Regions from separate parts of the Paenibacillus wuxiensis genome, predicted to be linked through region 2. Evidence: a T-box and tRNA genes for the amino acid it is inferred to sense, from the RefSeq annotation. Region 2 holds a T-box; the other regions hold tRNA genes.
The links. A T-box is a leader RNA that pairs with one kind of tRNA and senses whether it is charged. The one in region 2 lies ahead of argS (arginine--tRNA ligase), so its partner is inferred to be a tRNA-Arg.

Region 1: it has a tRNA-Arg gene. The T-box ahead of argS (arginine--tRNA ligase) is inferred to sense a tRNA for this amino acid. The anticodon was not compared.
Region 3: it has a tRNA-Arg gene. The T-box ahead of argS (arginine--tRNA ligase) is inferred to sense a tRNA for this amino acid. The anticodon was not compared.

What each region holds. Positions count from the first base shown of each region.
Region 1 covers NZ_JBEFZI010000005.1:43,740-51,615, forward strand. Annotated here, with positions in the region: gene ABN764_RS11915 (cytochrome P450) at 575-1,741, shown strand; gene clpP (ATP-dependent Clp endopeptidase proteolytic subunit ClpP) at 1,848-2,429, opposite strand; tRNA gene ABN764_RS11925 (tRNA-Arg) at 2,633-2,707, opposite strand; gene ABN764_RS11930 (sugar-binding transcriptional regulator) at 3,271-4,320, shown strand; gene gap (type I glyceraldehyde-3-phosphate dehydrogenase) at 4,362-5,366, shown strand; gene ABN764_RS11940 (phosphoglycerate kinase) at 5,646-6,827, shown strand; gene tpiA (triose-phosphate isomerase) at 6,888-7,640, shown strand; gene gpmI (2,3-bisphosphoglycerate-independent phosphoglycerate mutase) at 7,642-7,876, shown strand, end outside.
Region 2 covers NZ_JBEFZI010000015.1:29,278-37,153, reverse strand. Annotated here, with positions in the region: gene ABN764_RS26405 (serine hydrolase domain-containing protein) at 1-299, opposite strand, end outside; gene ABN764_RS26400 (DMT family transporter) at 569-883, opposite strand; gene ABN764_RS26395 (DMT family transporter) at 883-1,224, opposite strand; gene ABN764_RS26390 (TetR/AcrR family transcriptional regulator) at 1,364-1,942, opposite strand; partial or broken gene ABN764_RS26385 (hypothetical protein) at 2,152-2,292, shown strand; gene argS (arginine--tRNA ligase) at 2,636-4,396, opposite strand; T-box leader at 4,457-4,700, opposite strand; gene ABN764_RS26375 (DUF3895 domain-containing protein) at 4,876-5,805, opposite strand; gene ABN764_RS26370 (hypothetical protein) at 6,044-6,226, opposite strand; gene ABN764_RS26365 (fatty acid kinase binding subunit FakB) at 6,443-7,309, shown strand; gene ABN764_RS26360 (DnaJ family domain-containing protein) at 7,447-7,876, opposite strand, start outside.
Region 3 covers NZ_JBEFZI010000010.1:246,731-254,606, reverse strand. Annotated here, with positions in the region: gene clpP (ATP-dependent Clp endopeptidase proteolytic subunit ClpP) at 1-502, opposite strand, end outside; gene tig (trigger factor) at 857-2,143, opposite strand; gene ABN764_RS23455 (hypothetical protein) at 2,316-3,266, opposite strand; tRNA gene ABN764_RS23450 (tRNA-Arg) at 3,525-3,601, shown strand; gene ABN764_RS23445 (hypothetical protein) at 3,777-3,905, opposite strand; gene ABN764_RS23440 (carboxypeptidase) at 4,002-4,352, opposite strand; gene ABN764_RS23435 (hypothetical protein) at 4,368-4,670, opposite strand; gene asnB (asparagine synthase (glutamine-hydrolyzing)) at 4,887-6,734, shown strand; gene ABN764_RS23425 (homocysteine synthase) at 6,835-7,876, opposite strand, start outside.

The DNA of each region.
Region 1 (7,876 bases), on a different contig from region 2:
TTCATCTGTAAAGCGAGAAATTGAAAAAAAGCGGCAATATTCATATTGTAAACGATTCCAATCGGAAATGGAATGACTTCGTAGTGTGTACAACAATTTCTGTAGAGTGGACATTGTAGGTGTATAGCCATTGAGGGAACTGCTTTTTATCTTATTTTAAGGTTCGGTTCAGTTTTCTTTAATGTAACTCTAGTATTCTAACAATGGACCGAATGACAGATGAGTTCTTGCGAAGGAGGGTTGCCGGCAGCGATTACTGGCCTTGGTCAACCGGAGTCTTCCGTTGCACAAGGTGATCCGTTTCATCTTTCTCATGGTTTACAGTTTACCCCTAGAACATATATAGACCGCATCGGCATTTGCGCGATGCGGTCCTTTTTTTTGTAGCTAAATGAATTGAATTCGGTATTTAACAGGTCGACCCGAAGTTGTTTCAGTGCATACAGGCCTAGGTCTATGTAGGTTATTATTTACATATATTAGTTTTAATGCAAGATATTATTTCGAATCCCTGTAAATCGAGGAAGAGTTGTGACTGAAGCTATGTTGCATGGTTAAGGAGGGGAGAGGTTGAATGATGAAATGGATTCAAGAGCATGAAGTGCTGCCATTATCTCATTACAAAACTATGCGATCAGAGAGTCCTTTGTTGTGGTCAGAGAGCTCTCTGTTGCGTTCAGAGAATCCTCAGCTGCTGGGGGGGACGTTCTGGCATGCGTACCGATACGATCATATTAAGAGGATATTTGCTGATTACAATCATTTTTCCTCCGAATTGCGAAGCGAAGACAAGCGGCCGATTGAATACAGCATCCTCCGCACCGATCCGCAGAAGCATAGCCAGCTTCGAACATTAGTCTCACAAGCCTTCACACCTAGATCCATTGAAAAGATGATTCCACGAATTGAAGCATTGGCGGATGAGCTTCTAGATAAGGTGGAAAGCAAAGGACGAATGGATGCAGTTCAAGACTTCGCAGTTCCGCTCCCGATTATTGTAATCGCAGAAATACTCGGCATACCGGTACATGATCGAGATCAGTTTCGAGAATGGTCGGAGGCATTAGTGAGTGGTGACATTGACCGCAATAGCAATTGCCAGAAGGAGATGGCTGTATATTTCGAGGCGATCGCAGAAGAACGCCGCCGTAATCCACAGGATGATCTGATCACTAGGCTTGTGCATGCAACGTCAGACGGAGAACCGTTATCCCCCTTTGAGCTCATTGGGTTTTGCATTTTGCTGCTTGTGGCTGGCAATGAAACGACAACGAATTTGCTCTCTTCTGCTCTAGCGTGTTTCGACAGTGAGCGCATCGCATGGGACGATATTAGATCCGATCGTTCTTTACTGCCTGGCGCTATTGAAGAAGTGCTGCGGTTTACCTCGCCGGTACAGTTAATGTTTCGCCGTGTGAAGAAGGATGTGGAAGTAGATGGCATGATGTTAACTGAAGGGCAGTTCGTCATGTTGTGGATCGGGTCAGCGAATCATGACGAATCTGTGTTCGAGCAGCCAGATCTCTTCCATATTCGTCGTCAGCCGAACCCGCATTTAGCGTTTGGTCATGGTATCCACTTCTGCCTGGGGGCCCAACTTGCACGGCTGGAAGCGAGGATAGCGTTGAATGCAATGCTCGATCGTTTCCCGAACTACCAATGTGATCATTCCAAGTCGTTGAAGCGCATCCAGAGCGAGTTTATGTTCGGTTTCGAGTCCTTGCCGATCATTCTTACCTAAGTAAACCTAGCTTTTCGTTATTCATGTCAGTTGAAATAAGCAATAAAAAACAGCCTCTCTACATGCAAAATAGATCGCATGAGAGAGGCTGTATCACGTTTACTGTTTACTCTTTGCCAAGAACCTTATCAACCAGACCGTATTCATACGCTTCTTGGGCAGACATGAAGTAGTCGCGATCCGTATCGCGCTCCACGCGCTCAAGTGGTTGACCTGTGCGATCCGCCAAAATTTTGTTCAACGTGTCGCGCATCTTCAAGATGCGCCGTGCGCGAATCTCGATATCGGACGCTTGCCCTTGTGCTCCGCCAAGCGGCTGATGAATCATAATTTCGCTGTTCGGCAGGGCGAAACGCTTGCCCTTGGCACCTGCATTAAGCAGGAACGCTCCCATGGAAGCTGCCAAGCCCACGCAAATCGTAGATACGTCCGGCTTGATGTGCTGCATTGTATCGTATATGGCCATGCCGGCTGAGATTGAACCGCCTGGGCTATTGATGTACAAATGAATATCCTTCTCCGGGTCATCTGCAGCCAAGAACAACAGCTGGGCGATAATCGAATTCGCCACGAGATCGTTCACTTCTGTTCCGAGGAAGATGATGCGATCCTTCAACAATCGAGAGTAAATATCATAGGATCTTTCGCCACGATTCGTCTGTTCAACAACTACGGGTACATAACTCAAGATAACCCCTCCTAACTAATATCATTACACATTCAATATAAAGGACTTGAAACAAAAAGTCAAAGATGGTCAAACTATGTAGAGAAAAAAACATCTATCGTTTCGCTTCTGCAAAATTCAAGATGTTACTTCCGTGCTTATTCACCTAAATATATGCGTAACGTAGCTTCTTATCCTGTACCAAATAAGGACAGGAGTGTAAATGGCGCGCCCGCAAGGAATCGAACCTTGATCTCAGGCTCCGGAGGCCTACGTCATATCCATTGGACCACGGGCGCATTCATACAAGAGCAAAATTTATTATATAAGAAAGCGTATAACAAAGTCAAGTGAGCGCCACTGAATATTTATTTTAAAATAATTCTTTCTATAATAAGTGGACGGTGCCGAATAAGGTGTATGTTGCCCGATCTAAGTGAGCAATGTCGATGTCTAAACTACATGGGGATGTGGAGAGCGAACAGGATGTGAAGGAAAGCTCAAAACTTTTGTTGTAAACACAGGTACGAGCAGGGCATGATGTCCGTCATTAATGTCTATACTGAGGAATGTCTAAAATTTTTGCGAAATATGTATTAACTTGTCGTATTTTGGGTTAATTACATCATAGGCAGTCGTATGCCCTTCTAGATATGTTGTCTGATAATGAATAACTTCGATATTGCTTGCTTATTATAGAAGTTGTTTATAGGCAGAGAATTCGCGGTTTTGGGCGCAAAATCAGGGGTTCAGGATACTTGCAAGTTGCTGCGTTATTCGGTAGAATAGTGGTGGGACAAAAAATGTAGAGATGGGACGTTTTTAGTCCAATGGTTGCTTATGGGAAGCAGGAGTGGAGAGAATGCGTGAGTGGTTAGAAATACAGAAGCGACTTCTACCTGAACTCATTGAACTGTTGAAGAAGCGTTACACCATCCTGCATCAAATCATGTTGTCCGACTCCATTGGGAGAAGAACGCTGGCAACGTCATTGCAGATGACCGAGCGTGTGCTCCGTGCAGAGACCGATTTATTGAAGGCGCAAGGCCTGATTGATTCGGATAACACGGGTATGCGAATCACTGATGAAGGCCGGCAACTTGTCCGGAAGCTGGAATCCGTGATGGGCGAATTGCTCGGGATGCGCCAGCTGGAGGAGAGTATCCGCCAAGCATTCGGTTTGAAGCAGGTCATTGTCGTACCCGGCAATTCGGATGTATCGCCTGCCGTGAAGCAAGAACTCGGGCAAGCGGCTTGTAGAGCGCTCAGCAGCGTAATGGACAAGGAAGATGTCGTGGCGGTGACAGGCGGCTCCACATTGGCTGCAATGGCAGATCAATTGACGAGTTCATCACCGTTGAAAGGCAATTGGTTCGTACCCGCACGTGGGGGACTTGGGGAGAGCTTGGAATACCAAGCGAACACAATCGCATCCACGATGGCGAAGCGCGTAGGCGCTCAGTATCGGCTCTTGCATGTGCCGGATTTGCTGAGTGAGGAAGCTTACCAGTCGCTTAAGCAGGAACCGAACATCCAAGACATTTTGCGAGTAATTCGCCAAGCACGCATTGTCGTGCATGGCATTGGAGAAGCTCTCGTTATGGCGAAGCGCCGCCGTGCGGATGAAGAGACGATCCAGCAGCTGCTCGAAGAAGGGGCGCTTGCAGAAGCTTTCGGGTATTATTTTGACCGAGACGGGCATGTCGTTCATACGATGCTAACACTGGGCCTTCGCCTAGAGGACATCTCTCGTATGGAGGTAGTCATTGCCATTGCTGGAGGTCAGAGCAAAGGTGAATCGATTACTGCAGTGCTTCGTGCAGGACACGAAGACATTCTCGTTATCGATGAAGCAGCAGCAGTTGAAGTATTGAAACATTGTGGTCTCGATGTGCCATACAGGCCGTCTTGAGATATATAAAAAAATTGCGAAGGAAATGGGAGGAATCATCAATGGTTAAAGTTGGTATTAACGGCTTTGGTCGTATCGGACGTAACGTATTCCGCGCAGCATTGAACAATTCAGAAGTAGAAATCGTTGCAATCAACGATTTGACAGACGTAAACACTCTGGCTCACCTGTTGAAATATGACACAACTCACGGCAAATTCGAAGCTACTGTAGAAGCTAAAGAGGGCGCTTTGGTTGTTAATGGCCGCGAAGTGAAAGTATTCGCTGAGCGCAACCCTGAGAACTTGCCTTGGGGCGCTAACGGCGTTGAAATCGTTGTTGAGTCCACTGGTATCTTCACAGCGAAAGACAAAGCTGAAATGCACTTGAAAGGCGGCGCGAAGAAAGTTATCATCTCCGCACCTGCTACTAACGAAGATATCACAATCGTTATGGGCGTTAACGAAGATAAGTATGATGCTGCAAGCCATACAATCATTTCCAACGCTTCTTGCACAACAAACTGCTTGGCGCCATTCGCTAAAGTATTGAACGACAAGTTTGGTATCGAAAAAGGTATGATGAACACAATTCACTCCTACACTAACGACCAAAACGTTCTTGACTTGCCGCACAAAGACTTGCGTCGTGCTCGTGCAGCAGCTCAAAACATCATCCCTACTACAACTGGTGCTGCTAAAGCGGTATCCCTTGTATTGCCTGAATTGAAAGGCAAATTGAACGGTATGTCCATGCGCGTTCCTACTCCTAACGTGTCTGTTACAGACTTGGTAGTAGAACTTAAGAAAGACGTTACTGTTGAAGAAGTAAACGCAGCTTTGAAAGAAGCAGCTGAAGGCCCATTGAAAGGCATCTTGAACTACACTGAAGAGCCATTGGTATCCAGCGACTTCAACGGCGACCCAGCTTCCTCCACTATCGATGCTTTGACAACGATGGTAATCGGCGGAAACTTGGTTAAAGTTGTATCCTGGTACGACAACGAGTGGGGCTACTCCAACCGCGTTGTAGACTTGGCAGCTTTCATCGCAAAAAAAGGTCTGTAATCGCATAGCACTTACAATCAAAGAGGAGTGACCGTTCAGGCCTCCTCTTTTGATCCTTATAGTGCCTAGAGCATGTCGAGAACCAGTGCGGACACAGATTTTTAGATATACAGAGATAGAGAGTACAGAGAGAAACCAGAACATACTAACGAACGATATACGATATATAGAGAGAAAGATTTAGATGGAACCCATACAGAACAAGAACACAGAACATACCGAACAACACACCAGAGAGAGGCGTGTGCCGGTGTAATCGACGATAGGAGGAACACGGGGATGAACAAGAAAAGTGTGCGTGATGTAGAAGTTAAGGGTAAGCGCGTATTTGTACGTGTAGATTTCAACGTTCCATTGGAGAATGGTGCAATTACGGATGATACACGTGTACGCGAAACGCTACCGACAATTAACTATTTGGTGGAACAAGGTGCGAAAGTTATTTTGGCAAGCCACATGGGTCGTCCGAAGGGCGAAGTTGTGGATTCCATGCGTCTGACACCTGCAGCAGTACGTCTTGGCGAACTGCTTGGTAAGCCCGTTAAGAAGCTTGACGAGTCAATTGGTGAAAACGTAAAAGCTGAAATTGCAAAAATGGAAAACGGCGACGTTGTCGTGCTTGAAAACGTTCGTTTCCACAAAGGCGAAGAGAAGAACGATCCAGAATTGGCTAAAGCCTTCGCAGAACTTGCGGACTTGTTTGTGAACGACGCGTTCGGCGCGGCTCACCGTGCACATGCATCCACTGAAGGCATCGCACATCACTTGCCAGCCGTGTCCGGTCTGTTGATGGAGAAAGAATTGAATGTACTTAGCAAAGCGCTGACAAACCCTGAGCGTCCATTTACGGCAATCGTAGGTGGTTCCAAGGTTAAAGATAAAATCGACGTTATCAACAAAATGTTGGAAATCGCCGACAATATCGTGATCGGTGGCGGCTTGACATACACATTCTTCAAAGCACAAGGCAACGAAATCGGGAAGTCGCTTGTCGACAACGAGAAGCTTGATGTTGCTTTAGGCTTCATCGAGAAAGCCAAAGAACTTGGCAAAAACCTCTACTTGCCAGTAGATATCGTAGTTACAGATGACTTCAGCGCAGATGCAAACACACAAGTGGTAGCGATCGACAGCATTCCTGCAGAATGGGAAGGCATTGACATCGGTCCGAAAACTCGTGAAATCTATGCTGATGTTATCAAGAATTCCAAGCTTGTTGTATGGAACGGGCCTATGGGCGTATTCGAAATCGAGCCGTTCTCTCATGGTACGCGTGCAGTAGCAGAAGCATGTGCGGAAACTGCTGGTTACACAATCATCGGCGGTGGCGACTCTGCAGCAGCGGTTGAGAAGTTCAAGCTGAAAGATAAAATGGATCACATCTCCACAGGCGGCGGCGCTTCCCTTGAATTCATGGAAGGCAAAGCATTGCCAGGCGTGGTTGCATTGAACGATAAGTAAGAGAGCAAGTAAGGGGATGGCGGCTTCGGCCGCTCCCTTATGCGTAAAGGAGTGAATCGTGTGAGACAACCGATTATCGCAGGGAACTGGAAAATGTTCAAAACGGTATCGGAAGCTGTCGCTTTCGTATCCGAAGTGAAAGGCAAAGCAGAAGTGGAAGGCGTAGAGAGCGTACTCTGCGCACCATTTACAAACTTGCCAGCATTGGTTGAAGCAGTGAAAGGCACAAGCATCAAGATTGGTGCGCAAAACCTTCACTTTGAAGATTCCGGTGCATTCACAGGCGAAATTTCCGGCGCTATGTTGAAAGACCTTGGCGTACACTACGTCATTATTGGTCATTCCGAGCGTCGTGCATACTTCGCGGAAACTGATGAAACAGTAAACAAAAAAATGCATGCAGCATTCCGTCATGGCTTGACGCCAATCGTATGTGTGGGTGAGTCGCTTGAAGAGCGTGAATCCGGCAAAACGAACGACGTGTGCAAAGTGCAAACAGAAGCAGCATTCCAAGGATTGTCTGCTGAACAAGCAAAAGAAGCTGTCATCGCTTATGAGCCAATCTGGGCGATCGGTACAGGCAAATCCTCCACAGCGAAAGACGCGAATGAAGTTATCAGCTACATCCGCAGCGTTGTGAAGGGCTTGTACAATGATGAAGTTGCTGCTGCTGTTCGCATTCAATACGGCGGAAGCGTAAAACCGGAAAATGTACGTGAATACATGGCAGAAAGTGATATTGACGGCGCATTGGTAGGTGGCGCAAGCTTGCAACCAGCTTCCTTCATCTCCTTGGTGGAAGGGGCGAAGTAAGATGTCCGCACCTAGACCGGTAGCACTTATCATCATGGACGGATTCGGACTTCGCGATACATTAGTTGGCAACGCAGTCGCGCAAGCGAACAAGCCAAACTACGACCGTTACATGAGCCAATTCCCTCATACGACACTGACAGCTTGCGGCGAAGCGGTAGGCTTGCCAGAAGGTCAAATGGGGAACTCCGAGGTAGGTCACTTGAACATCGGTGCAGGCCGCATCGTATATCAAG
Region 2 (7,876 bases):
GTGAGCAGCTCATGGAGCGTAACATCTGCAAGCCCTGTACACTCAGGTACATACTTCGCAAGCTTATCTTTTACACGAAGCAGCCCTTGCTCCTGCAGCTTCATAATGGCTGTTGCCGTAAATTGCTTGGCAATCGATGCAATTTTGAATACTGTATCCTTATTAATGGGCTGCCTCTCTTCCATGTTCGCTAGGCCGTACCCTTTACTTATGACAATCTCACCCTGTGACGCCAGCAAGATCGATCCGTTATATCCTTGCTTCTCCAACAATTGATCCACCCAAGCTGCTAACTCCATAACGGTCTTATCCCCTTCCCATGTTCTTCACAGCTTGCTGCTCTGAAGATGAACTCTACTAGTGAGTACTACGTCGTTACTGACTTCGATATCTATGGCAGGGTTTCCTTCATTTTCTAATCAACGTCACAAAAACGCCTCCCATGCTGATAGTGGGAGGCGCTTTATAAAATTAATTATGGTATGGAGTTGTTCCTCATTTGTCACGGATCACGATCTGACTATTCCATTTGCACAAATGCCTCAACGATGCCCTGTCAGCTTCAGCATCAAGAAACAAGCTTCAGCCCAATTGCTGCTCCGAGTACCAAGGAGATGAATAAGATTCTCTTCCAATCGCGGGACTCCCCGTAGAAGAGCATCCCGAGGATGGCACCCCCAGATGCGCCAATTCCCGTCCATATCGCATACGCCGTCCCCATCGGGAGCGACTTCATCGCAATAGACAGACAAATGAAGCTAGCGCTGAATGCTGCCGCCATAAAGACGAAGGATTGCCAGTTGCGATCCTTGTTCAGCTTACTAATCATCGCCACACCAAGCATTTCACATAATCCTGCTGCAATGAGACTTATCCAAGCCATTAGGATTCAGCTCCCTTCGCTTCGTTCTCATTCGTCACCAGCTTTAATCCCATCACACCTGCTAGCATCACAAGGATAAGCAGCACTTTGATCATCTTGAATGGTTCTCCAAAGAAAGCCATCTCTGCGAAGACAGTTCCTGCAGTTCCAAGTCCAACGAATACGGCATATACCGTCCCTACAGGGAGCTTCTTGCCTGCCATAATCATCACATAGAAGCTGACAATAATTGAAATGGCCGTACCTCCCCATTCCCATACATTGTTCGCGTGCTTCAATCCGATTACCCAGAAAACCTCGAAGAAGGCGGCGATAAATACGTAGATCCAATGCTTATTCATTTGCTGCTCTCTCCCTTCCTTGCTATCTCTATAACGAGCACGATTCCATGACTGCATCCCACAGATGCGGCTTACTCCACTCTTTATTTCCTATATCTCTTCTCAATCAAGAGATTCATTGTTCATATCAATTTACGAACTAGTCCCGTGTTAGGCTGCGCCAATATATGCGCCATGAAGCATCGAAGCGGCGTCGGAATCTGTCCGGGCCGCCAAGCAGCATTTCAACGAGAATGCCATCAACAAGACACATATAAGAAGCGGTCATCATCTCCATATCCAGTTGATCAATCTCCGCTCGCTCCACTCCTAGCTTGAACACGGCCATAAGCTCCCGTTCTATCTGATCCAGATGGGCGTTGACCAGTTCCATAACTCGCTCCTGCATGATAACAGGCGGAAAAAACATCACCCGCAGCAAGAATTTCAATTGATTGCTCGTTTCATAGCGTGCCTCATACTGTTGGATCAATCCGTACAGCACATCCTTAATCGGATGCTCACGGTGGGTCTGAATGTACCGCTGCAAGTGTCCCATTTCCTCTTGTACAGCACGGCGGATTACGCTAACGAACAGATCATCTTTATTTTTGAAATGAGCGTAAATAGATGGCGTCTTGATGCCTACCTGTTCCGCGATATTCGCAAGGGAAGCCCCTTCATATCCGTGTTCTGCAAAATGATTCAAAGCGACCTCAATAATTCGGTTAGCTGTCATTCTACTCATCTCCTTCAGGCTAACTAATATTCGTTAGGTAATGCACGCAGCGTTCCCGCATGCCATTACGACGACACATTTTTATCCTAACTAATATTCGTTAGGTACATCTTTTCACATCTCATCTCTTTTGTCAATCACGAGTTCGATAGTTAAATACCCTTTTATATATTTTAAATACGATACATCTTCTCTAACCAGAGCTTCACAAGGCTTATCGAGAAAAGGATAAAGCAACTCTGCCTACAAATGACGAACAGAAAGTTCAAATGTTTATTCTAATGACATCCAAAAATGCGAAGCAAAACCTGATCCCATTTTCCGATAAAAAGGGACTGAACGCTAAATAGGATACAAAAGCAGCCATTGAACAGATGAACCTCCCGCTTATCACTCCGGAATTTGGAAAAATGGCGATAATGACAGTAGCATCAAGCCTAATCTGCAAGTGACCTGTAAATGATCTATAAATGATCTGTGCGTGACCTGTACATGACCCCTGTATGTGACCTGTGCGTGAGCCGGGAGACGATATCTCCGCGGCTCTTCTGTCGTCTACAGATAGACAGGTTCAGATTGCGAGTACAAACCAACCCACCACCCCTACGAAATTCATGCCTAACATACGCATAATCAATGAAGTGATACAGATGATGCGATTCTCTTTTTCACAACTCACATCGATATAACGCCCTACATATGTTCCGGCGCTTCAATGCCAAGCAGGTTCAGCCCTGCTTCAAGCACATGTGCCACCGCTGCGACGATACGCAATTTGTGGCGGCGCTCGATCTCATTCTCCACGAGAATCTGCTCCTGATGGTAATAACGGTTGAACTGCTTGGCTGCATCAAGCAAATACCGGGCGAAGATGGATGGCTCATTGCTAGCCACCGCCATCTGAAGAGCACGCTCATACTTGCTGAGAGACTTCAAGCAGATCCATGCTTCTTGACTTACTCCTCCTGTCGCAATTGATTTCTTGCCCAGCAGCTCACCTTCGCACTCCGCTGCATCCTTGCCAAGCACCGCGGTATCCGCTGGACAATCAGAGTATGGCGTCCATCCCCCTTTGACGAGCAAGCTCTTCGCTCTGACGAGTGTGAACTGTACATAAGGGCCGGTTTCGCCTTCATAGCGCAGCGCATCCTCCAGGTTGAAGTCAACAGACAGCATACGGCTGCTCTTCAGGTCACCGAAGATGATCGCACCAATCCCAACCTTCGATGCCACCTTGCCTTTCTCTTGCAGAGATGGGTTTTTGTCTTCGATAATTTGGAGTACGCGATTCTCTGCCTCATTCAATACCTCATCAAGGAAGATAACCTTGCCCTTGCGCGTAGACATCTTCTTCCCTTCAAATGTCATCAAGCCGAACGGAACATGAGTACATTCCTGTGCCCACTCATATCCCATCTTGCCAAGCACGGCGAATACCTGCTGAAAGTGCAGCTGCTGCTCCGCGCCAACTACATAAATCAACTTGTCAGCCTTCATGACTTCCTTACGATAGATCGCCGTTGCCAAATCACGTGTCGGGTAAATCGTTGTGCCGTTTGATTTCAAAATCAAGCATGGCGGCATTCCCTCATCATCCAAACGAACGACCATCGCCCCATCACTTTCTTCGAGCAATTGAAGCTGCTGCAAATGAGCGACGACCGCATCCATCTTGTCATTGTAGAAGCTCTCGCCAAGAAAGTGATCGAAGTAAACGCCGAGTCGTTCGTACATGCGATTGAATTCGACCATACTTGCGTTAACGAAATACGTCCACAGCTGCACAGTCTCTGCATCGCTCGCCTCAAGTTTGCGAAACCATTCGCGCGCCTCGTCTTCCAGCTCCGGCTGCTGAGCCGCCTCCTCGTGGAATCTTACATACAGCTTCAAGCTCTCACGGATTGGATCTTGGCGCAGCGTATCATCATCCCCCCACAGCTTATAGGCCGTAATCAGCTTGCCGAATTGGGTACCCCAGTCCCCAAGGTGATTCACCTTCAAAACCTCGTATCCTGCAGCTTCGTACAGGTGAGCGAGCGCATTTCCAATCATCGTAGAACGCAGATGACCGACACTGAACGGCTTCGCAATATTCGGGGACGACATATCAATAACGACACGCTGCCCCTCTCCGATCGACAGCTTGCCGAATAACGGCTCCTGCATGCGAGCAAGACAAGCCTCGCCATAGTAATCTTGATCAAAACATACATTCACATATCCGCCAGAGGCTTCCGCTCGTATCCGAATGTTATCGCTCTCTTGATTGATGCGTTCAGCAAGCTCCACCGCAATCTGCTGTGGAGAACGTCTCCACTGCTTCGCCAATGGAAAGCAAGGGAACGCCAAGTCGCCGAGCTCGCTCTGCGGAGGTACTTCCAAGGCACGTTCGATGTCTGCCCCGTTCATGTTCATAATAGGTTCTAGTACTTGCGCGGCAATTTCTTTTAGCATAAGTTCGTTCTCCTCCTGTTGTTGGTTACGGTTCGCAACACGTCAAAAAGCCCCCGTCTACAAAGAGACGGAGGCTTGAATCCCCGTGGTACCACTCTACTTGACCCTACCCGGAAGCTTGCTGCTCCGAAAAGAGTCCACTCGATAAATAACGGCTGTCGCCGGGCTCTCCTACGGCCTCATATGAGGCAGTTCACAGAACCAACTCCCGGGTCCGCTTCCTCTCCATTCCGTATCGGCTTCCACCATCCCGATTCGCTGCAGCACGGATTGTGCAGAGTACTCTCCCGTTCATCGTTGTTGCGTCGATTTTCATTTTACACATTATATCCAGAACAATTAGGAAAAATCAACCTATCACATGCATATTTTCAGAAAAAATATTCCTTACTATGCCACCATCCGAGTATTTACGTCATAACCAGTTGAGATTCACATCAAATCCGAGACTCATTCTACTACTATCCGTCCAGCTTCGATTACCGCATTGTATACTTGCGATCCTCAGTTCCATTCAATTCGACCGAAATGTCTAGATAAGATTGCTCAATAAATTGGCACACATCCGGATAGATTAGAGGCTTGCCTGTTATATAGCGGCGATCTGGCGTTCCATGATCACGTATTAACAATTCACTAATCACTCTCGCACTGCCAACACCGGTCTCCACATATTGCTTCACGGCCGCTTGTTCAGCAGCAGTAAGCCCATTCCCAGCATTACTAACTTCTTGAACCACAGCAGCAGGCTCGGGCTCCGTCCATGACCATAGGTCGAACTCCTCTAGAATCGGTGCCGATGCAGGTTCAGGAGCTGCGCTAGGCTCGCTTGTCTTAGGCGAAGGTGAAGCATTCCTCACCACCGGCTTGCGTCGCAGCATATTGATCTGCTTGTCCAACAAGGGCAGTCCAACCGACAATTGCCGTTGTAGATGTTCAGGCAAATCTGCCACAGAATAGGCATCTGGAGCAGGTTTCCAATCGTTGGCTATCTTCAACAAGATCTCATCAAGCTCATAATCAATGGCCTCGAAGCCCTTCTTAATTGTCGCCACGATTGCAGCATCAATCCCTAAGTGCTCCTTCAAGTGCTCTATGCCGAATTTTTTGATCTCGCCTGTTTTCCGGTTTTTCACCTCATGCTGATATCGAAGAGAACGGCCGCATTCGCATCGCAGCTCTGGACTTATCGTCCCCGCATCTTTATACCCCGTATAAATCCAATCATCTAACAGCGCCTCGATGTCCTCTGGTGCCGCATGTTCTGGAACATGATGCCCCTTCTCCTTCGCCATCGCATTGGCGAACGCCGTGCGGCGAGAGCGAACGAGATAGTGATTCAGGAACTCACGTTGGTTGTCATTGAGCTGCGATAACATCTCATCCCGTTCCTGGATAGTTAATATCATATCTTCTCCTCCTCGCGCTTTGCTCCATTACTGTCTATTGTACAGGAAGTAGAGCATGGAAGTGAAGGCATGCCTCACATGAAGAAGCCGCCCTAGCGCAGGCAGTCAATCACTCCCTCGCTGGGCGGCAACCTATGGTAGGCACATCGATAAGAACGGTGATCCCTAAGAAGCGAAGCTAAATGAAGAATATTTATTCTTCATCAATGGCATTTTACGATCGGATCTGGACTTGCCATTATGAAGCATCAATTCGTTCCTGCGGTGCTTGAAAGCATTTCTTGCATACCTTAATCTGTACGCCATTCCCTCTTGTCCGATTATACAGCAGCTTAATGCGAGTGCTGGCGCAGACCGGACATGTACCTCGGCCACGTGAAGGCAGATTCCATAATGATTTACCGCGTTTGTTCTTCGCCATTCTATCCCCTCATTTCCTGTCAATTCATTCGTTCTCCTACCCTTATGTATGAAGGAGGGGAAATATGACTGTATGATTCAGCTCCATCATTTCCATTAAACCCCACTAACTCACAATACTTGATAAACACATTCCTTCACCGCTTTCGCTTCAACTCATGGTATGATGGAGATAAGTACTTCGGTATGAACATGAAAGAAGAAAAGGAGAATGATTATGGCAATTCGCATTCTTACCGACAGCGCTGTTGACCTCCCTCAATCTGTCATTGACGAGTTGGGGATTACGGTCATGCCGCTAATCGTTACTATAGACAATGAACAATATGAGGACGGAGTAACTATTACGCCGAAAGCCATGCTCGATGGCATGCGCGAAGGCAATGTATATAAGACTTCTCAACTCTCGATGGAGGTACTGCAGACAACCTTCCAATCGATTGCCGAAGCGAACGAGGAAGCTATCTATATTGCGTTCTCGTCGGAACTGTCAGGAACGTATGCCTCTTCCCGCATTATGCATGATATGGTACAAGATGACTTCCCGTCCTTCACTTGCAGTATTATCGATTCCAAATGCGCTTCACTCGGGTTTGGCCTTGTTGTTAGACAGGCTGCGCTCTGGGCGCGTGAGGGATTGCCTAGGGAAGAGATTATCACACGCACACAATCGCTTGCCCGGCAAATGGAGCATGTGTTCACGGTCGATGACCTGCAATATTTGTATCGCGGCGGACGTGTCAGCAAGTCATCAGCCATCATTGGCGGACTGCTCAATATTAAGCCCGTGCTTCATGTTGAGGATGGAAAACTCATTCCCGTCGATAAAGTAAGAGGCAGAAAGAAATCCATTCAGCGTCTTGTCGAACTGATGGAGGAGCGAGCGAATCTCGAAGATAAGCAGCAGGTCATCGGTATCGCCCATGGTGATGACGCAGAAGCGATGGAGCAGTTGAAGTCGATGATTACTGAACGCTTCGGGATGACGAACTTCCTGATTAGTTCCATTGGCTGCGCAGTTGGCGCTCATTCAGGCCCAGGAACATTAGCGCTCTTCTTCCCGAATAAATCCTATTCCGCATAAAGGTTTCAACATGGCTGCCTTGGAATTGAAGAGACAGGAGACGAATCCACTCGCTCCTTGAACAGTAAGATGCCCGCACAATCGGCGCTAACCGATCGTGCGGGCATCTGCTTCTTATGTCAGCTTCTGGACTATTGTTACATCCATTTCGCCAATTGGCCCTCTATCGTATCTAATGTAACCTTGGATTTCTGGAATAATGTAGATGGAACGGTCGCGTTATATTTCACGATTTTCTGATTCACATCGGACATCGCAGCCGATACGTCGGCTTGGGGCTGATCCTTGCTCAGCTTCATAATACGCTGCAGTTCATCTCTAATCTCATGCTGAAGCGCAAGCCAGGAAGGGACAACATTCGCGTTGTGCAGCACCCCATTCAACGGATCTCCGCCTCGCACCTCTAGCGGCTTGCCCTTGCCAGGCAAATCATCCAATCCGCCCTTCTTCTCATATTGGGTAAAGACATCATCCAACCAATTGCTCATCATTCGTTCAGTTGCTATCGTTTGCGGTGCGTCCTCTGCGATTTCCGATTTGATCGGCTTAACTTCTGCTGACTGCTTA
Region 3 (7,876 bases), on a different contig from region 2:
CGCGTTCAATCTTCTCAATCGGCTGACCTGTGCGATCCACATATATTTGGTTCAGCTTATGTCTTGTCTTCAAGATCCAGTCCGCATGAATCTTAATGTCGGACGCTTGACCGCGCACGCCACCCAGCGGCTGGTGAATCATGATCTCACTGTTCGGCAGAGCAATACGCTTGCCTGGCGCCCCAGCCGTCAGCAAGAGCGAACCCATACTTGCAGCCAAGCCTACGCAGATTGTAGATACGTCAGGTTTGATATGCTGCATCGTATCGTAAATTGCCATGCCGGCCGTAACTGAACCGCCCGGTGAGTTGATATACAAGAAAATGTCCTTCTCTGGATCATCTGCTTGAAGGAACAACAACTGCGCAATGACGCTGTTCGCTACGTCATCATCGATGGCGCTGCCCAGAAAGATAATGCGATCTTTCAGCAGACGCGAGTAAATATCATAAGAGCGTTCGCCGCGATTTGTCTGTTCGATGACCATCGGGATTAAATTCATGGTACCGACCTCTTTTCTTTACATAGCTTTACATTTCTATTCTAACATTTTCTGAACGTGGTGTCATTTTTACACCGATTACCATTATTCTATGTGCGGCAAATGCCCGTAATCCCTGCAAATAAGCTCTATATTCGTGACTTCTCGCGGGTCGGAATCGCCTAATATGTTACATACTGATTATGTACACCCAATTGCTGGGTGGTGAAACGTTATGTAGTAAATCAAGAACTTACAATCCAGCAAACTTTCACCAGACAGGTGGTAAAAAATAAGGCACGCCCTTAAAAAGTAACGTGCCTTATCCTGTTACGCCGCTCTCACATGCATGATGCAGTTGCAGCCGATATGCAATTAATTCTTGCTGTTGTCCACAATGAACTTAACTGTTTTGCGAAGAGCTGCCTCTTCACGCAAGTTTTCAATCGTGCCGTTCTTCTCCAAGATGGAGCGGATTTCGTCCGCAGAACGTTGGTAAGAAGCTGCCATTTTATCAAGCTCTTCTTGCAGCTCTTCTTCGGAAATTGTGATGTTCTCTTCTTTCGCGATTTGCTCAAGAACGAGGTTGTTTTTCACACGCTTGTCAGCCTCTTGTTGCATTTGCTCGCGCAAGTCTGCAATCGTTTGGCCAGACAATGTCAAGAACATATCCATGTTCATGCCTTGCATGCGAAGACGGTTGTCCAAGTCTTTAACCATGTGCTGAATTTCAGTCTCGATCATCGCACGTGGAATTTCTACTTCTGCATTTGCAGATGCTTTTTCAACGAGCTCAGCTTCACGAGCTGCTTCCAGTTCGCGTCCTTTGCGCTCTTTCAACTGTTTTGTAAGATCAGCTTTGTACTCATCCAAAGTTTCGAACTCGCTAACATCTTTAGCGAACTCATCATCAAGCTGTGGAAGCTGCTTGCGCTTGATTTCATGAACTTTCACTTTGAATGTTGCAGGCTTGCCAGCCAAGTTCTCTGCATGGTAGTGCTCAGGGAATGTAACTTCAACATCTTTGAAGTCGCCTGTTCCAAGGCCAACCAATTGATCTTCGAATCCAGGAATGAACGTGTTAGAGCCAAGCTCCAATGTGTAGCGCTCGCCTTTGCCGCCTTCAAATGCTTCGCCATCAACGAATCCTTCGAAGTCCATAACAACGCTGTCGCCTTTTTGTGCTGTTTCTTCGTCAACGATAACGAGTTCAGCATGACGCTCTTGCAGACGCTTCAATTCAGCGTCAAGCTCTTCTTCAGTAACTTCAGCTTCCTTAGCTTCCACTTCAAGACCTTTGTAGTCGCCAAGCTTCACTTCAGGTTTAACTGTTACTTTTGCTTTGAACTTGAACGTTTTGCCTTTTGCAAATTGTTCAACTTCGATTTCCGGCTGATCAACCGGTTGGATGTTTGTTTCTTTTACAGCTTGTGTGTAAACTTCGCCCAAGATGATGTCAATCGCATCTTGATACAAGCTTTCAACACCATATTTTGCTTCGAAAATTGGGCGAGGTACGCGACCTTTGCGGAAGCCAGGAACGTTAACACGCTTGGACACTTTTTTGAATGCCAAGTCCAATCCTTCTGCTACGCGATCTTCATTAACCTCTACTTCCAATACCCCAATGTTCTTCTCTATTTTTTCCCAAGTTGCTTTCATTTTATGCCTTCCCCTCCAAAAAAAGATCATGGCTAGAGTGTACCTAACATAACACGTCCAGAATAACCATTTTAGTATAGCCGACTACGATAACTTTTTCAAGGAGGGCGTCATTCCCACATTCGGCCTTCTACGAAAGCGCTATCGACCGTTCATTGCTTAGCCTCAGATCCTATGACTGTACGCGCAATGATCGATTTAAGGATCGGAGCGCTAGCTCATATTGCACACGCAGTTCATTCGTGATACCGTACAGCTGCTTCACTTCCACTTCTTCGTCGACACGCAGCATTCGAGCCACGATGAAATGCAGCGCCGCCGCCCAAGCGTTCGAATCCTCTTGCCCATGCCCGCACAACTGTTCATAGGATGGAGAACCGTATATATGCTTCAAATACTGCTGCCATATCTCCTGAGCAAAATAAGCGAGAGAAGGCTCTCTTACAGAAGCAGCCTCGTTCACACGCACCGCTGGTGCCTTGGCGGCCTCTGGGAACCCCGAATTATCAAGCGGAGTATCCTCTATTTGTACGACCAGCGACTCCTGCCCGCGAGGGAAGCGGATTTCTCCATGCATTCCCCGTCTCTTCATAACTTGAAGAATTCCGAATTGAAGCAAGGAGTTAAGGTTCTCCTCTTTGAGCAGTTTAGCCAAAGCTTCATCAACACCCGGATCTTCTGCTGCTGCAAGCTGCTCAAGAATAAGGAGCTTGCGGTCATCCATCTCTCCCTCTACAAGGGTAGCAAACAATCGCTCTGTATATTGTCCGTCCGCATTCAGCTTCTGCTGGAATTGGCGTCGCAGGATATCTTGTTCGGTCTCTTCAGTCTCCTCTTCCGGTGTGGACTCCGGCCAACTGGCTATTCCCTCAGCCATATTCAAATCACGAGCAGCACGTTCTGCCTCCGGGAACGCCGACACGAGCCATTGCAGCAGCGCGTCCCACTCTTCCCGAATCCGTTCGTCCTCACCATCACATGTCAGCAGGAATTGAAGAAGGGCAATTGCTTCGCCGTAACGCTCAGATTCCAGCATCCGTGTCAGCTCAATTTGGTAGTAATCATGAGTTTTCGGAAACAGGATGACATTATTCTTTGCCGGCTCTTTGTAATCTTCTGTCATACGAACACCTGCTTTCTGTACTGCGCCTATGTATTACGATAATCTCTCCTATGTATGCAGCTCGTTCTCCCTCAATTAGGTGAGCTTCTTATATGATGCATTATATCATATTCACTCTTTATCCTGCGCGGTCACCATATGTGCTTTCCTGATACTCGAACTGTAAAAGATATGTAAATTAATATTTTTTCATTTTCCTATTGCTAAGAGTCAATTTCTTTGATACAATCATTTATGTTCTAAATTTAACTTATTCATGTCCCAGTAGCTCAGCTGGATAGAGCAACGGCCTTCTAAGCCGTCGGTCGGGGGTTCGAATCCCTCCTGGGACGCCATTCATTTGCTTACTAATATACATGAACATGCCTCACAGAACCTTTTATTGGTTGGTGAGGCTTTTTTTCCCACTCACATCGATCCCAGAATACCTCTGCATGAGAGGCTCTGCTTATCGCAGAGCCTTGTATAATTGCCGCCCTCTTTTGATACAGAACTTACTTATTTACTTATTTACTTATTGTGAAACTCCCAATGGTTCTTCTCGCCTGGATGCTTGAAGTTTTTCGATAGTACGGCATCCGCATGTTTCTTCTGATGGGCATATTTATTGCCCTTGTTTTGCTTGAATTGCTCTGACATCGTTTCTCACCTCCCTTCATCGTTCCTTGATCATTTCTTTCCACGAAGCCGATGATAAGAAAGCGAACCATTTCCGCTGCATGATAACGGATAGCATTACGTGTCTAATTGAAACAACTCATCCACCGCTGCTCGAACTTCTGTGGAACCTAAGACAGCATCAACAATCGAATCGCGATCACTGCAGCTGATTTCGTTATTGCTTATAATGAATTCCTCCGCAGCAATTTCCTCGAAGGCGTTATGCAAATTGTTGTCATACCAATCTGCTTCATAATGCGCATCATTGTGCAGCAGGCGAACAATTTCATAGCCGCCATTACGTACAGGGGCGACATATGCCAGCAGCGGTGTCTGCTTCTCATCATCCGGGATGAGGCCAATCTCGGCGCACAACCGCCCTTCGATTTCTACAGGACGACGAAATTTTGCAGCTTTAAATTCCATTATGGTCATCTCTCCTCACTTCAACATTTGCTCCACAAATCGCTTTGTTTCAGAAGTCCCGATTGCGTATATGTAGGCATATACTCTGTTCAAGTGGAGCTGATAAGGGACGTTAATCCTATCATTCGTTTGGTTCGTCACTAACATGATGTTATCCCACATTCCATCTGTCTCAGCGTCATCCACTTCATTCAGCAGCCTTTGCAGCTTGTCCCTCTCTGCCTCATTCGCGTAGACAACGAATTCATAATTCCCTGCATCTTGTTCTGCCACAACAGAACGCTGCTGCACGGATACATAATAAGGTTGTCGCTCCATTCAGCCCCTCCTTTTCTCCTTGGAGCCAATGCTTCTTTTAGTCCTGCTTTTCATGCAGCTTTAGTTCTGCTTATATGTGAAGCTTTTTTTATCATCTCCCGATGGACATACATCTTATGCCGATTTGCGCATACCCATGGTATTATCTCAATCTTCCAGCATGCCGGTGCTCGTTCTTCCGGATGGACAGATTGGTGCGGAAAGGATGAACGTAACATGTGTGGAATTACAGGATGGATTGACTGGAACCGTGATTTGACCCAATGTTCTGGCGTTGTCGAACAAATGACCGCAACATTATCCTCTCGTGGGCCGGATGCGAAGGGAACATGGTTAACCAGTTCATGTGCGCTGGGGCACCGGCGCTTATCTGTCATTGATCCCGCGAATGGCGCCCAGCCGATGATTCGGCACACGGAGCAAGGGGTGTTTGCCATTGTATATAATGGCGAACTGTACAATATGATGGAATTAAGAACGGAATTAATCAGCCGCGGGCATTCATTTGTCACGCAGTGTGATACGGAAGTGCTGCTTGTTGCCTATTTGGAGTGGAAAGAGGCTTGTGTTGAACGATTTAACGGTATCTTTTCCTTTGCAATATGGGATGAAACGGAAAGACATCTGTTCATAGCTCGTGATCGGCTCGGGGTGAAGCCATTGTTCTATTCACAGGGCGAGGGCTGGTTCGCATTCGGTTCTGAGCCTAAATCATTGCTTGCTCACCCGGACATCGAACCGGTTATCGGGCTGGAGGGAGCCGCTGAATTATGGATGATTGGTCCCGCTCGAACCCCGGGACACGGTATATACCAAGCGCTATCAGAACTGCGGCCAGGCCACACCTTGAAGTACAGTCCGGATGGTCTTAGAATTCATTGCTACTGGAAGCTGGAGAGCATCCCGCATGAAGAGGACGCCGAGCAGACAGCTAGACATGTGCGTGAGCTGCTGGAGGATACCGTTAAGCGGCAGCTCATCTCTGATGTACCCGTCTGCACCTTGTTATCTGGCGGGCTGGACTCCAGTGCGCTGACGGCCCTTACCGTTCAACATTACGAGCGGCATAATCTTGGCCAAGTGCATACGTACTCGGTCGATTATGTTGATAACGATCTGTACTTCCAATCCCATGCATTTCAGCCCAATGCCGATGAGCCCTGGATTTACCGTATGGTGGAGGAACTTGGCACAACCCATCATTGGATCAAATTCGATACCCCTGAGCTTGTCGCCTCCCTAGAACAGGCTGTGAAGGTTCGTGATTTGCCAGGCATGACCGATATTGATGGTTCTCTCCTCTTATTCTGTAAGGAAATCAAGCAAGGCGCCACTGTCGCTCTCTCCGGCGAGGCGGCCGATGAAGTATTCGGCGGATATCCTTGGTTCCATCGAGAAGATGCCCTGAATGCCGGTACCTTCCCGTGGGCACTAGCTACCCCACTGCGTTCCAGCCTCCTGAAGCCTGAAGTCGCTTCCTTGCTTCGCGCAGAGCAGTACGTAGCCGATCGGTATGCAGATGCCGTTCGCGAAGTCCCTGTGCTGCCTGGCGAAGATGCACAAGCCGCCAAGATGCGGGTCATGTCCTATCTCAATATTACCCGCTTCATGCCTACCTTGCTGGATCGCAAGGACAGAATGAGCATGGGGGTAGGATTAGAAGTTCGTGTACCTTATACAGACCACCGCCTCGTCCAGTATGTATTCAACATTCCATGGAGCATTAAGACATATGGTGGGCGAGAGAAGGGTCTGCTTCGCAAAGCACTTGAAGGCGTATTGCCGGAAGATGTGCTGTACCGCAAGAAGAGCCCTTATCCGAAAACCCACAATCCGAACTACTTGAATACCGTTCGTCGTCTTGCATTGGAGCGGCTGGATGACACATCATCCCCACTCCATCAATTTGTGAATGTGGAGCGAATCCGCAGTATCGCAGCCTCCGAGGAAGCGAGCTCGAACTTTCCTTGGTTCGGTCAACTGATGTCCGGCCCTCAATTATTTGCTTATTTGCTTCAAATGGACACTTGGCTGCGAGAATACCGCATTCGTGTAGCATGGTAACCTGAAACCTGAAGCCCACAAGAGCTCCTTCATCCAATAAAAAGAAGACACACGGGATACGCAGCAGCGTATCCCGTGTGTCTTTGTTTTTTATGGCTTCTTATTTGACAGCAGCAGGCTGACTTGCACGGATCGCCTGATCCAAATCAAATAATATATCGTCAATGGATTCCGTACCGATAGATAAACGAATAAGTCCTGGATTTACACCTGCAGCAATTTGCTCATCTTCACTCAATTGCTGATGCGTTGTGCTGGCAGGATGGATAATGAGCGACTTCGAATCACCAACATTCGCAAGATGAGAGAAGAGCTTGACGTGATTGATCACTTGGCGTCCTGCTTCGATTCCGCCCTTAATCTCAAATGTTAAGATGGCACCCTGGCCCTTCGGCAAATACTTCTGTGCAAGCTCATAAGATGAATGGCTTGACAAACCACTGTAGCTGACCGACTGTACACCTTCATGTGCTTCAAGGAACTGAGCAACCTTCAATGCATTCTCACTATGGCGCTCCATACGCAGGTGAAGCGTCTCTAGCCCTTGAAGAAGCAGGAATGCGTTGAATGGAGAAATGGCAGCACCCATATCGCGCAGCAATTGCACACGGGCCTTAATAATGTATGCGATTGATCCAACAGCATCCGTATATACAACCCCATGATAGCTAGGATCCGGTTCTGTCAATCCCGGGAACTTATCATTGGCAGCCCAATCGAACTTGCCTCCATCTACGATTACCCCGCCAATCGAGGTGCCATGACCGCCAATGAACTTCGTTGCGGAATGAACTACAATATCCGCACCATGCTCAAGGGGGCGAAGCAGGAATGGGCTTGGGAATGTATTGTCTACGATGAGCGGAATACCATGATCATGTGCGATATCGGCTACTGCCTCAATATCGAGAACATCGCCCCTAGGGTTGCCGATGACCTCCGCATACAGCGCCTTCGTCTTGCTCGTAATCGCCTTGCGGAAGTTTTCCGGATCGCTGGAATCAACGAACCTAACCGTAATGCCGAGCTTCGCTAATGTTGTTGAGAACAGATTATACGTTCCGCCATACAGACTCGTCGCAGAGACAATCTCATCCCCTGCTCCCGCGATATTCAATATAGCGTACGTAATCGCAGCCTGA